Regions from separate parts of the Brevibacillus humidisoli genome, predicted to be linked through region 2. Evidence: riboswitches for the same ligand, from Rfam matches in the RefSeq annotation. Region 2 holds a riboswitch; the other holds the start of a gene.
The links. A riboswitch is a leader RNA that binds a small molecule or an ion and turns the genes downstream of it on or off. The one in region 2 is predicted to bind lysine.
Positions count from the first base shown of each region.

Region 1 (4,424 bases), 1.8 Mb from region 2:
AGGCAGGGAAGGTTTTTCTGATGGCAGACGGGAACGTTTGTGCTACGATAGAGGTTAGGAATAAAGTGCCGACGACAACCAAGGCATGCTTATGAAAGGAGGATCGATCGTGAGCGGAATCAAAGAAAAACTGGCGGTGTTGCCCGATAAACCTGGCTGTTACCTGATGAAAAACAGCGCCGGCGAGATCATTTACGTCGGCAAGGCAAAAGTGCTGAAAAATCGGGTCCGTTCCTATTTTACCGGCAGCCATGACGGCAAGACACAGTTGCTGGTCAGCGAGATCGCTGATTTTGAATACATCGTCACCTCCTCCGCCATTGAGGCGCTGCTATTGGAATGCAATCTGATCAAAAAGCACAATCCCCGCTACAACGTGATGCTGAAGGACGACAAAACCTATCCGTATATAAAAGTAACCAATGACAGGCATCCCCGCCTGGAGATCACCCGCAAGGTGAAAAAAGACAAAGCCAAGTACTTTGGTCCATATGCCAACGCTGGAGCGGCCCAGGCAGTCAAGAAGCTGTTGGATCGTCTCTACCCGCTGCGCAAGTGCAAGACGATGCCGAAGCAGGTATGTCTCTACTACCATCTCGGGCAGTGTCTCGCACCTTGTGTCTACGAGGTAGATCAGGCGGAAAATGAACGAATTGTGGATGAGATTGTCAAGTTCCTCGACGGCGGACACGAGGCGATGAAGCAGCGTTTGACTGAACAGATGACCGAGGCGGCTGAGAATCTGGAGTTTGAACGGGCCAAAGAGCTGCGGGACCAGATTCGCAACATCGAAGCGGTGATGGAGCAGCAAAAAGTAACCTTTTCGGACGACGTGGACCGCGACATCATCGGGTTTGCCGTGGAGAAGGGCTGGATGTGCGTGCAGGTCTTTTACATCCGCCAAGGAAAAATGATCGAGCGTGAGACCACCTCTTTTCCTTATTATGGAGAAGAAAAAGAAGATTTCATGTCCTACCTGGCCCAGTTCTACTACGATAAGCAAAATGCCCTGCCGAAAGAGATCCTGCTGCCGGAAGAAAGCGAGCCGGAGCTGCTGGCGCAGTGGCTGGGGGTAAAGGTGCTGACGCCCAAGCGCGGCAAGAAAGCAGAACTGATCCAGATGGCCCGCGAAAATGCGCGCATCGCTCTGTCCGAAAAGTTTGCGCTGATGTCCAAAGATGAAGCGCGTACGATACAAGCGGTTCACAATCTGGGACATATCCTGGGGATCGGCACCCCTAATCGGATCGAAGCGTTTGACAACTCCAACATACAAGGGACGGAGCCAGTCTCGGCAATGGTTGTCTTTACGCAGGGACGTCCCGACAAAAAAGAATACCGCAAGTTCAAGATCAAGAGTGTGGAAGGACCGGACGACTACGGCTCGATGCGGGAAGTGATTCGTCGCCGCTATACGCGGTTACTGCGCGAAAACCAACCGCTGCCCGATCTGATCGTAATCGACGGGGGCAAAGGACAGATCAGTGCTGCCATGGATGTGCTGGAGAACGAGCTGGGGCTGTACATCCCAGTCTGTGGATTGGCCAAAGATGAGAAGCACAAGACGGCCGAACTGCTGTTCGGCGATCCGCCGCAGCCGGTGAAGCTGGGACGGGACAGCTACGAGTTTTACCTGCTGCAGCGGATTCAGGATGAAGTGCACCGTTTTGCCATCACCTTCCACCGGCAGTCGCGCAGCAAGACGCTGCTCTCCTCCCGACTTGATGAGATTCCGGGGATCGGTGAGCGGCGCAGGAAAAAACTGTTCCAGCATTTTGGCTCGTTAAAAAAGATGCGCGAAGCAACGGTCGAAGAGTACCGTCAACTGGGGATTGGCGACAAGCTGGCCAAAGAGATCATTGCCCATTTGCAAAAAACCAATTGAACCTCTGAATAGGTCATGGTATAATCCCTCACAAGTGAATAGGAACCTCACTTCCCACATGCGAAGTGAGGTAGAGGCGCGAAAACCATGAGTACCTTCCTCGAGAGACGGGAATCGATGACAGGAATGGGAAAGGGGAATTCGCCGAAGTGCAGGTGGCCACCCGCGGCGGCCTGTGCTGGGTCTGCGTCGAACAGACGCAGGACTGTCACCTGAGCGAGAACCCGCGCTGCAGGTGGAGGGCTATCTCACGGGGACGAACGGTGCGCCCGTTTCGTCTGCGTCAAAGGGGGAGGGGGAACGATGTATGTCCATTCAGGGCAGCGGCAGGTTTTCCTTGTCGTTGCCCTTTTCTGTGAGAGAGAGTAGATAGTCGGCCGGATAAAGGTGTGTTCATGGCGATATGATCAGATTGGGATAAAGGGGAGAAGAACGACAATGGGGTTGATCGTGCAGAAGTACGGAGGTACCTCCGTAGGAAGCATTGAACGAATCCAGCGGGTGGCAGACCGCATCGTTGAATACAGGCAGGCAGGTCATGATCTGGTAGTGGTCGTGTCCGCGATGGGGAAGTCCACCGATGTGTTGGTGGAGATGGCCAAGCAGATCGCTGTTTTTCCGTCGGAACGGGAGATGGATATGTTGCTGAGCACCGGGGAACAGGTTTCAATTGCCCTGCTCACGATGGCGCTCCATCAAAAAGGATGTGACGCTGTCTCGCTGACCGGCTGGCAGGCCGGCGTTCGGACCGAGTCGGTACACGGCCGCGCACGGATCACAGAGATTGACAATCAGCGTATTCGAGATGAACTGGGGAACGGGCGAGTGGTGATCGTAGCCGGCTTCCAGGGAGTCTCAGAAGAAGGAGAGATCACAACACTGGGACGCGGCGGTTCCGATACATCCGCCGTAGTGCTTGCCGCCAGTCTGCAGGCGGAGAAGTGTGAAATCTTTACAGATGTGGCTGGCGTCTATACGGCTGACCCGCGCGTCGTTCCTGCCGCGCAAAAGCTGCCGCACATCTCTTGTGACGAAATGCTGGAGTTGGCCAATCTGGGGGCAGGCGTCCTGCATCCCCGCTCCGTGGAGGCTGCGAAAAAATATCGTGTCAGGTTGGTCGTCAGATCCAGTTTTACCACCGAAGAAGGTACGTATGTAGAGGAGGTTGCCGATATGGAAACAGGCAGAGTCGTGAGTGGCGTCGCGCATGATGAGAATGTGGCAAAAATTACGGTCATCGGCATGCCGTCCAATGGCGGTACGCTGTCTAAGCTGTTTCATACGCTTGCTTTGTCACAGGTGAACGTGGATATCATTATCCAGGGGTCCTATGATGCGGAGATGACCAATGTTTCGTTTACCGTGTCCGCGGGCGATCTGCATAAGGCACTGGATGTACTTGAAGCTAATCGGGAAGCGCTCAGCTTTGAACGAGTGGATCATGAGACCGGGCTCTCCAAGGTTTCCATTGTCGGAGCAGGGATGATCAACAATCCAGGGGTGGCGGCAGAGATGTTCCGTCAGCTTGCGGAACAGGAGATCTCGATCAAGATGGTCTCCACTTCCGATATCAAGGTGTCCTGCGTGATTCCGGCCGAGCAGACCGCTGTCGCTGTACGTACGCTGCACACGGCATTTGGTCTTGACGTCGAAGAGCCGGCTGTCGTATACGGACGTTCAGCCGCCGAGTAAGATTGGTATGGGTTGACAGTCTTCCCCAGCAGTCGTATGATGAAGGTACATGACAAGTAAATAGGCGATTCTTATCAAGAGTGGTGGAGGGACTGGCCCGATGAAACCCGGCAACCCCGCAGGAGCGGAGAGGTGCTAATTCCAGCAGGTGCATGCAGCATCTGGAAGATAAGGTCGGGACTTGGCTCGCGTACGGATGGCCCCCTCTTCTCTTTCAGAAGAGGGGGTTTTTTGACTGACTCGGTCCGCTGTTCGAACAGGCAGACCGACTCTGGGGGGATGAAACCGATGAAGAAGCTGGTGATTGGCGATATTGAACTGGAATCAGGTGAAGTGCTCAAAGAGGTAGAAGTGGGGTATGAGACGCACGGAACCTACGATAAAGAGCGGGGCAACGCCGTTTTGATTTGTCACGCCCTGACAGGCGATGTCCATGTAGCTGGAGACGAATCGCAAGCAGGCTGGTGGGAAGGCCTGGTAGGGCCTGGGATGCCGATTGACACCAATCAGTACTATGTGATCTGCTGCAACGTGCTTGGCGGATGTTACGGCACAACAGGGCCAGCCAGTATCAACCCGGATACAGGCAAACCGTATGGCTCCTCTTTTCCGATGGTAAGTATTCGTGACATGGTCCATACGCAGCATCGATTTCTTCAGGCGTTGGGAATTGAGCAATTGTATGCGGTGGTCGGCGGTTCGATGGGCGGGATGCAGGTATATGAATGGGCGATTACCTATCCCACCTACATGAAGATGGTTGTGCCGATCGCTACGTGTACTCGCTTTTCTGCAATCGCCATAGCGTACAACGATGTGGGGAGGCAGGCAATCGTGAACGATCCGG
Region 1 covers NZ_CP087263.1:2,767,981-2,772,404, reverse strand. Annotated here, with positions in the region: gene uvrC (excinuclease ABC subunit UvrC) at 92-1,885, shown strand; lysine riboswitch at 1,949-2,139, shown strand; gene LOK74_RS13670 (aspartate kinase) at 2,324-3,577, shown strand; SAM riboswitch class I at 3,646-3,752, shown strand; gene metX (homoserine O-acetyltransferase MetX) at 3,866-4,424, shown strand, end outside.
Region 1: linked by a shared signal. The riboswitch ahead of LOK74_RS13670 (aspartate kinase) and the one ahead of dapD (2,3,4,5-tetrahydropyridine-2,6-dicarboxylate N-acetyltransferase) in region 2 are both predicted to bind lysine.

Region 2 (4,424 bases):
ACCGCCCGGCCCTTCTTCGGCCGGTTGAAAGATAAACAGCAGATCATCTTTGATCGGATGATGCACAAAATGGGTGAGGATGCCCAGAGCAATCGTCATGTGCATGTCGTGACCGCAGGCGTGCATGTAGCCCGGGTGAACAGAGCGAAAAGGATAGCTCGTCTCCTCCTCAATCGGCAGTCCGTCCATGTCGGCGCGCCAGGCCAACATCCGGGACGGATTTGTCCCATGCACTTTCACCAAGATACCGGTCCGCCACGTCTTGATCGAGAACCGTGCAGCAGGCAGAGCGGACAAGTAGTCCAGCAAGTAACGCTGTGTTTTTACTTCCTGAAAACCCGGTTCGGGAATCTGGTGCAAGTCTCGTCTGATCTGTACCAGCGTCGGCAATGTCATCGTCTCATATTCCTTTCTTTTCACCCAGATTGGTCAGCGAACGACGGAATGTCTCGACGAAGCGGTCAATCTCCTGCTGTGTGATCGTCAGCGGCGGCAGCAGGCGAATAATCGTCTTTTGTGTGATATCAACGAGGATGCCCTCGTCGAGCAAACCTTGCTGCAGTTCACGCACTGCCTCGGGGGAAGCATGGATGACGATGCCAGCCATCATGCCTTTGCCGCGTATCTCCTGACACAGATTCGGTTCCAGTTCGACCAGTTGCTGCAGAGATTTCTGCAGATAGGCAGCGGTGTCTCGGACGTGCTGCAAAAACTCTGCGTCCAGCAGTACGTCAAGGACCGCATTGCCCAGTGCCGCGCTTAACGGAGAAGGGGCAAACGTGCTGCCGTGGTCACCCGGCTCAAACAGATTCATCAGCTTCTCTCCGCCTATGATACCACCGAGCGGCAATCCACCGCCTACCCCTTTGGCAAACAGGATCAGATCAGGGGTGATTCCCGCATGCTGATAGGCGAACAACTCTCCCGTTCGGCCGATGCCTGTCTGGATTTCATCCATGCATAACAGGATGCCTTCCTGACGGCAAATCTCTTCAGCCTGACGCAAATACTCCTCTGAAAGCGGGATAATTCCACCTGAACCGAGTACCGGCTCCATCAGCAGTGCCGCTGGCCGGTTTTCCCTGCACAGCTGCCGCAGCTGGTCCAGATCGTTGGCTTCCAGCTCATAGACAGGGATGTCAGGGCTAGGAAAATCTTGATAAACGTGAGCTTGGCGGGTGAGCCGCAGGGCCCCCAGCGTTCGTCCGTGAAAACTGTTTTTCAACACGGCAATGCCCGCTCTCCGCCCACCATCCCGGACCGTCCACTTGTGGATCAGTTTGATCGCTGCTTCAGTAGCCTCTGCACCTGAGTTGGTGAAAAACACTTTGCCTGGTATGGAATGCTCCACTAAACGGCGGGCCAGTTGAATAGCCGGCGTGTTTAAAAAGATGTTAGAGATGTGCAGAAAAGCCGCACCCTGCTGCTGCAGGGCGCGGACGATTGCCGGATGCGAGTGGCCTAATACGCTGACTGCCAGGCCGGTAAACAAGTCAAGATATGATTTTCCTTCCGTATCGTACAGATAGTTGCCTTCTCCTCTGACAATGGCAATCGGCAATCGTTTATAGGTGGACATCAGGTAGGTCTGATCGAGTGAACGCCAGTCCTCCAAAGCGGCTCCTCCTTCAACGCCGTTACAGTTGGCGCAGTTCCTGTTTGATTTCTGTCTTCGACTTCGTCTTTTCATCGATCTGTTTGATCACACGGGCGGGAGTGCCTGCCACCACAACATAAGGCGGCACGTCCTCGATCACCACTGCTCCGGCAGCGACGACGGCTCCTTTGCCTACACGTACTCCCTCAAGCACGACAGCATTGGCACCAATTACTACATCGTCTTCGATGATCACTGGCGTTGCCGACGGCGGCTCGATCACGCCGGCGATCACGGATCCGGCACCAATATGGCAGTTGTTACCGATCGTCCCACGCCCACCGACTACCACGTTCATGTCGATCATCGTTCCTTCGCCGATAACGGCACCGATGTTGATCATCGCGCCCATCATGATCACTGCGTTTTTGCCGATGGAGACCTGATCGCGAATAACGGCACCCGGCTCGATTCGTGCTTGGATCTCCTTGGTATCGAGCAACGGAATAGCAGAGTTGCGCCGGTCACTCTCGACGACATAATCTTCGATCTGCTCCTTATTCGCCTCCAGCACCGGTTGGATCTCTTTCCACTCCCCGAACAGTATCCCCACGTTGCCTGTGATAAAAGCCTTTGTTGTGGAACCGAAGTCGATGCCTTCCAGATCCCCTTTCACATGAACCTTCACCGGGGTTTTCTTTTCGCTGGTTTGAATAAACTTGATGATTTCATTGGCATCCATCATGTTCATCTTTTCATCCTCCTCTATCTCTTTCTGTTTTTGATTACTCGTCATGAACGGGTAGGCCATCGCAACATGTAAAAAAGCAATGAGCGGCACGCCTCTCATTGCGATATTTTCCCGTAAGAACTCGGTTCACCAACGGAAATAGCGCTCCACGAAAGGGTATCCTTCCATGACAGGACGTACGCTGTTCACGCACACCCCAGCTTGTGCGGTCTGGGGAGAACCGCTCAAACTTCGGCGCATTGGCCTTTCTTCCTTTTTCACAGGATCCCCATCCCCATATAAAAAAGAAATACTGATCCGCTGCGCACCTCTATTTTCATGACGATATGTAATTGTTTTTACTCTACCAGATTCCACTCCCGGACACAACAACGTTCGACATGTTCCTTACAGTACCAATTGATCTCTTTCCATCAACCGTTCCATGTAAGTGGAGTGTATAATAATAGAAAAAACGGAGGGGATCATCGCATGAGTCAGAGCGAACTTCCCGCATGGGCCTATCGATATCTCGAACGGTTGGGGCTTACTCCTGAACCACCCTCGTATTCCTTTCTGGGCGCGATCTGTCGAGCCCATTTGGTGACGGTTCCATTTGAAAATATCAGCAAACTGCTCTACTACCAGAGCCGAAAACAAATGGCTGCTCCTATCCCGCCCGTCGAGTTGTTTGTAGACAATATGTCGCGGTATCATTTTGGCGGTACCTGTTATACGCTGAACTCCCGCCTCTATCTGCTGCTCAAGGCACTCGGCTTTGACTGTTACTACGTGCTGCTCGGCAGTGACCACATGTCGGTATTGGTCAGACTGCCCGATTTGCCTGGAGAACGGGTCTTTGTGGACTGCGGGTCTGCCGCTCCACTGTTTTCTCCCGTCCGTTTTGAACGGGATCAGCAAAAATTTTCGTCATTTGCAGGCGAACAGATCCGCTTGGTTCCCGATCAAAAGCAACAGGGATGGTACCGTTATCTCCGCTATCGGCGAAATGAACTGATCAGCAACGAATGGTTGTTTCACCCAGACGATGCGAAAACGTTTGGCCAGTTTATCCCGATAATCGAACGCTCCAATCAGCCCGGTACTCCCTTTATGACTCTGCTGCGCTGTCAGTTGTTCCAGTTGGATAAACGGCGCAATCTCTCCTTGCGAAACAACGTATTCACGATTCGCTACGAAGACGGAAGTGATTCCAAACTCCTGCTCGGCAGTGCTGAGGAAATCCGGCAAGTGCTTGCAGACGAGTTCCGCCTGCCCCGTCTGCCGGTGGAAGAAGCCGTGAAGGTACTGCAATCGCTTGGCGTGGACGTATTTGCTCCCATGACACAAGGAGAAAGCCGATAACAAGAAAAATTGTCAGGGCGGTTTTCTGGCGAGAAATTGGACCTTCTTCAGAGGATATGTGGCTCTTTTTAGGTCGCACGTTCCTTGGCTATACTGAAGAAAGTAAGGAGTGTGTATGACATGGAAAAACAGATTTACTTTCCTGTCCCCTGGAAAGAGGCCAAACGGTACGCCGACATGCTCGATTCCTTGCACATCCCATACCGAATTGAATCGGCTGGCGGAAAAGTGCCCTTGGTGGAAGGGGACTTGGCCATTGTATTCCCTAACATGTCCATTCACCTATACATCAAGATTCGCGTTCTGTTTTTTGGAGATGGCTTGCGCTATCCGCAATGATCCGATGGTATCGCCTAATAGGGCTGCATAATATTTTTGCACAGTGTTCAAGATATAGAAGTGCCAGTGCATTACGATCCCAATCTCAAGGAGGACCGAACGATGCCACAACAGGTAGATACCGATTCGTTAAAAAAGGCGGAAGCCTCGACTTCATTGGCTAAAAACATGATTACCCAAGCGATTGAGCAGTCATCTGCAAACCCCACAATGGCAGAGGAAGCCCTCAAACAGGCGGCAACAGAAATTGCTCAGGCACAAACGATGGTCAGTCAGGTTCAGTCTATGATGCAGGCACAGGCCAGCCAGAATGCAAAAAAATAAACCCGGTTTTACGTCCAAGAGTCCTGCACTATGCCGCAGGACTCTTGTATGTGAAGTGTGCTTCGCACG
Region 2 covers NZ_CP087263.1:1,002,059-1,006,482, reverse strand. Annotated here, with positions in the region: gene LOK74_RS04955 (N-acetyldiaminopimelate deacetylase) at 1-396, opposite strand, end outside; gene LOK74_RS04950 (aspartate aminotransferase family protein) at 401-1,579, opposite strand; gene dapD (2,3,4,5-tetrahydropyridine-2,6-dicarboxylate N-acetyltransferase) at 1,638-2,348, opposite strand; lysine riboswitch at 2,480-2,669, opposite strand; gene LOK74_RS04940 (arylamine N-acetyltransferase) at 2,820-3,692, shown strand; gene LOK74_RS04935 (hypothetical protein) at 3,813-4,031, shown strand; gene LOK74_RS04930 (hypothetical protein) at 4,134-4,355, shown strand.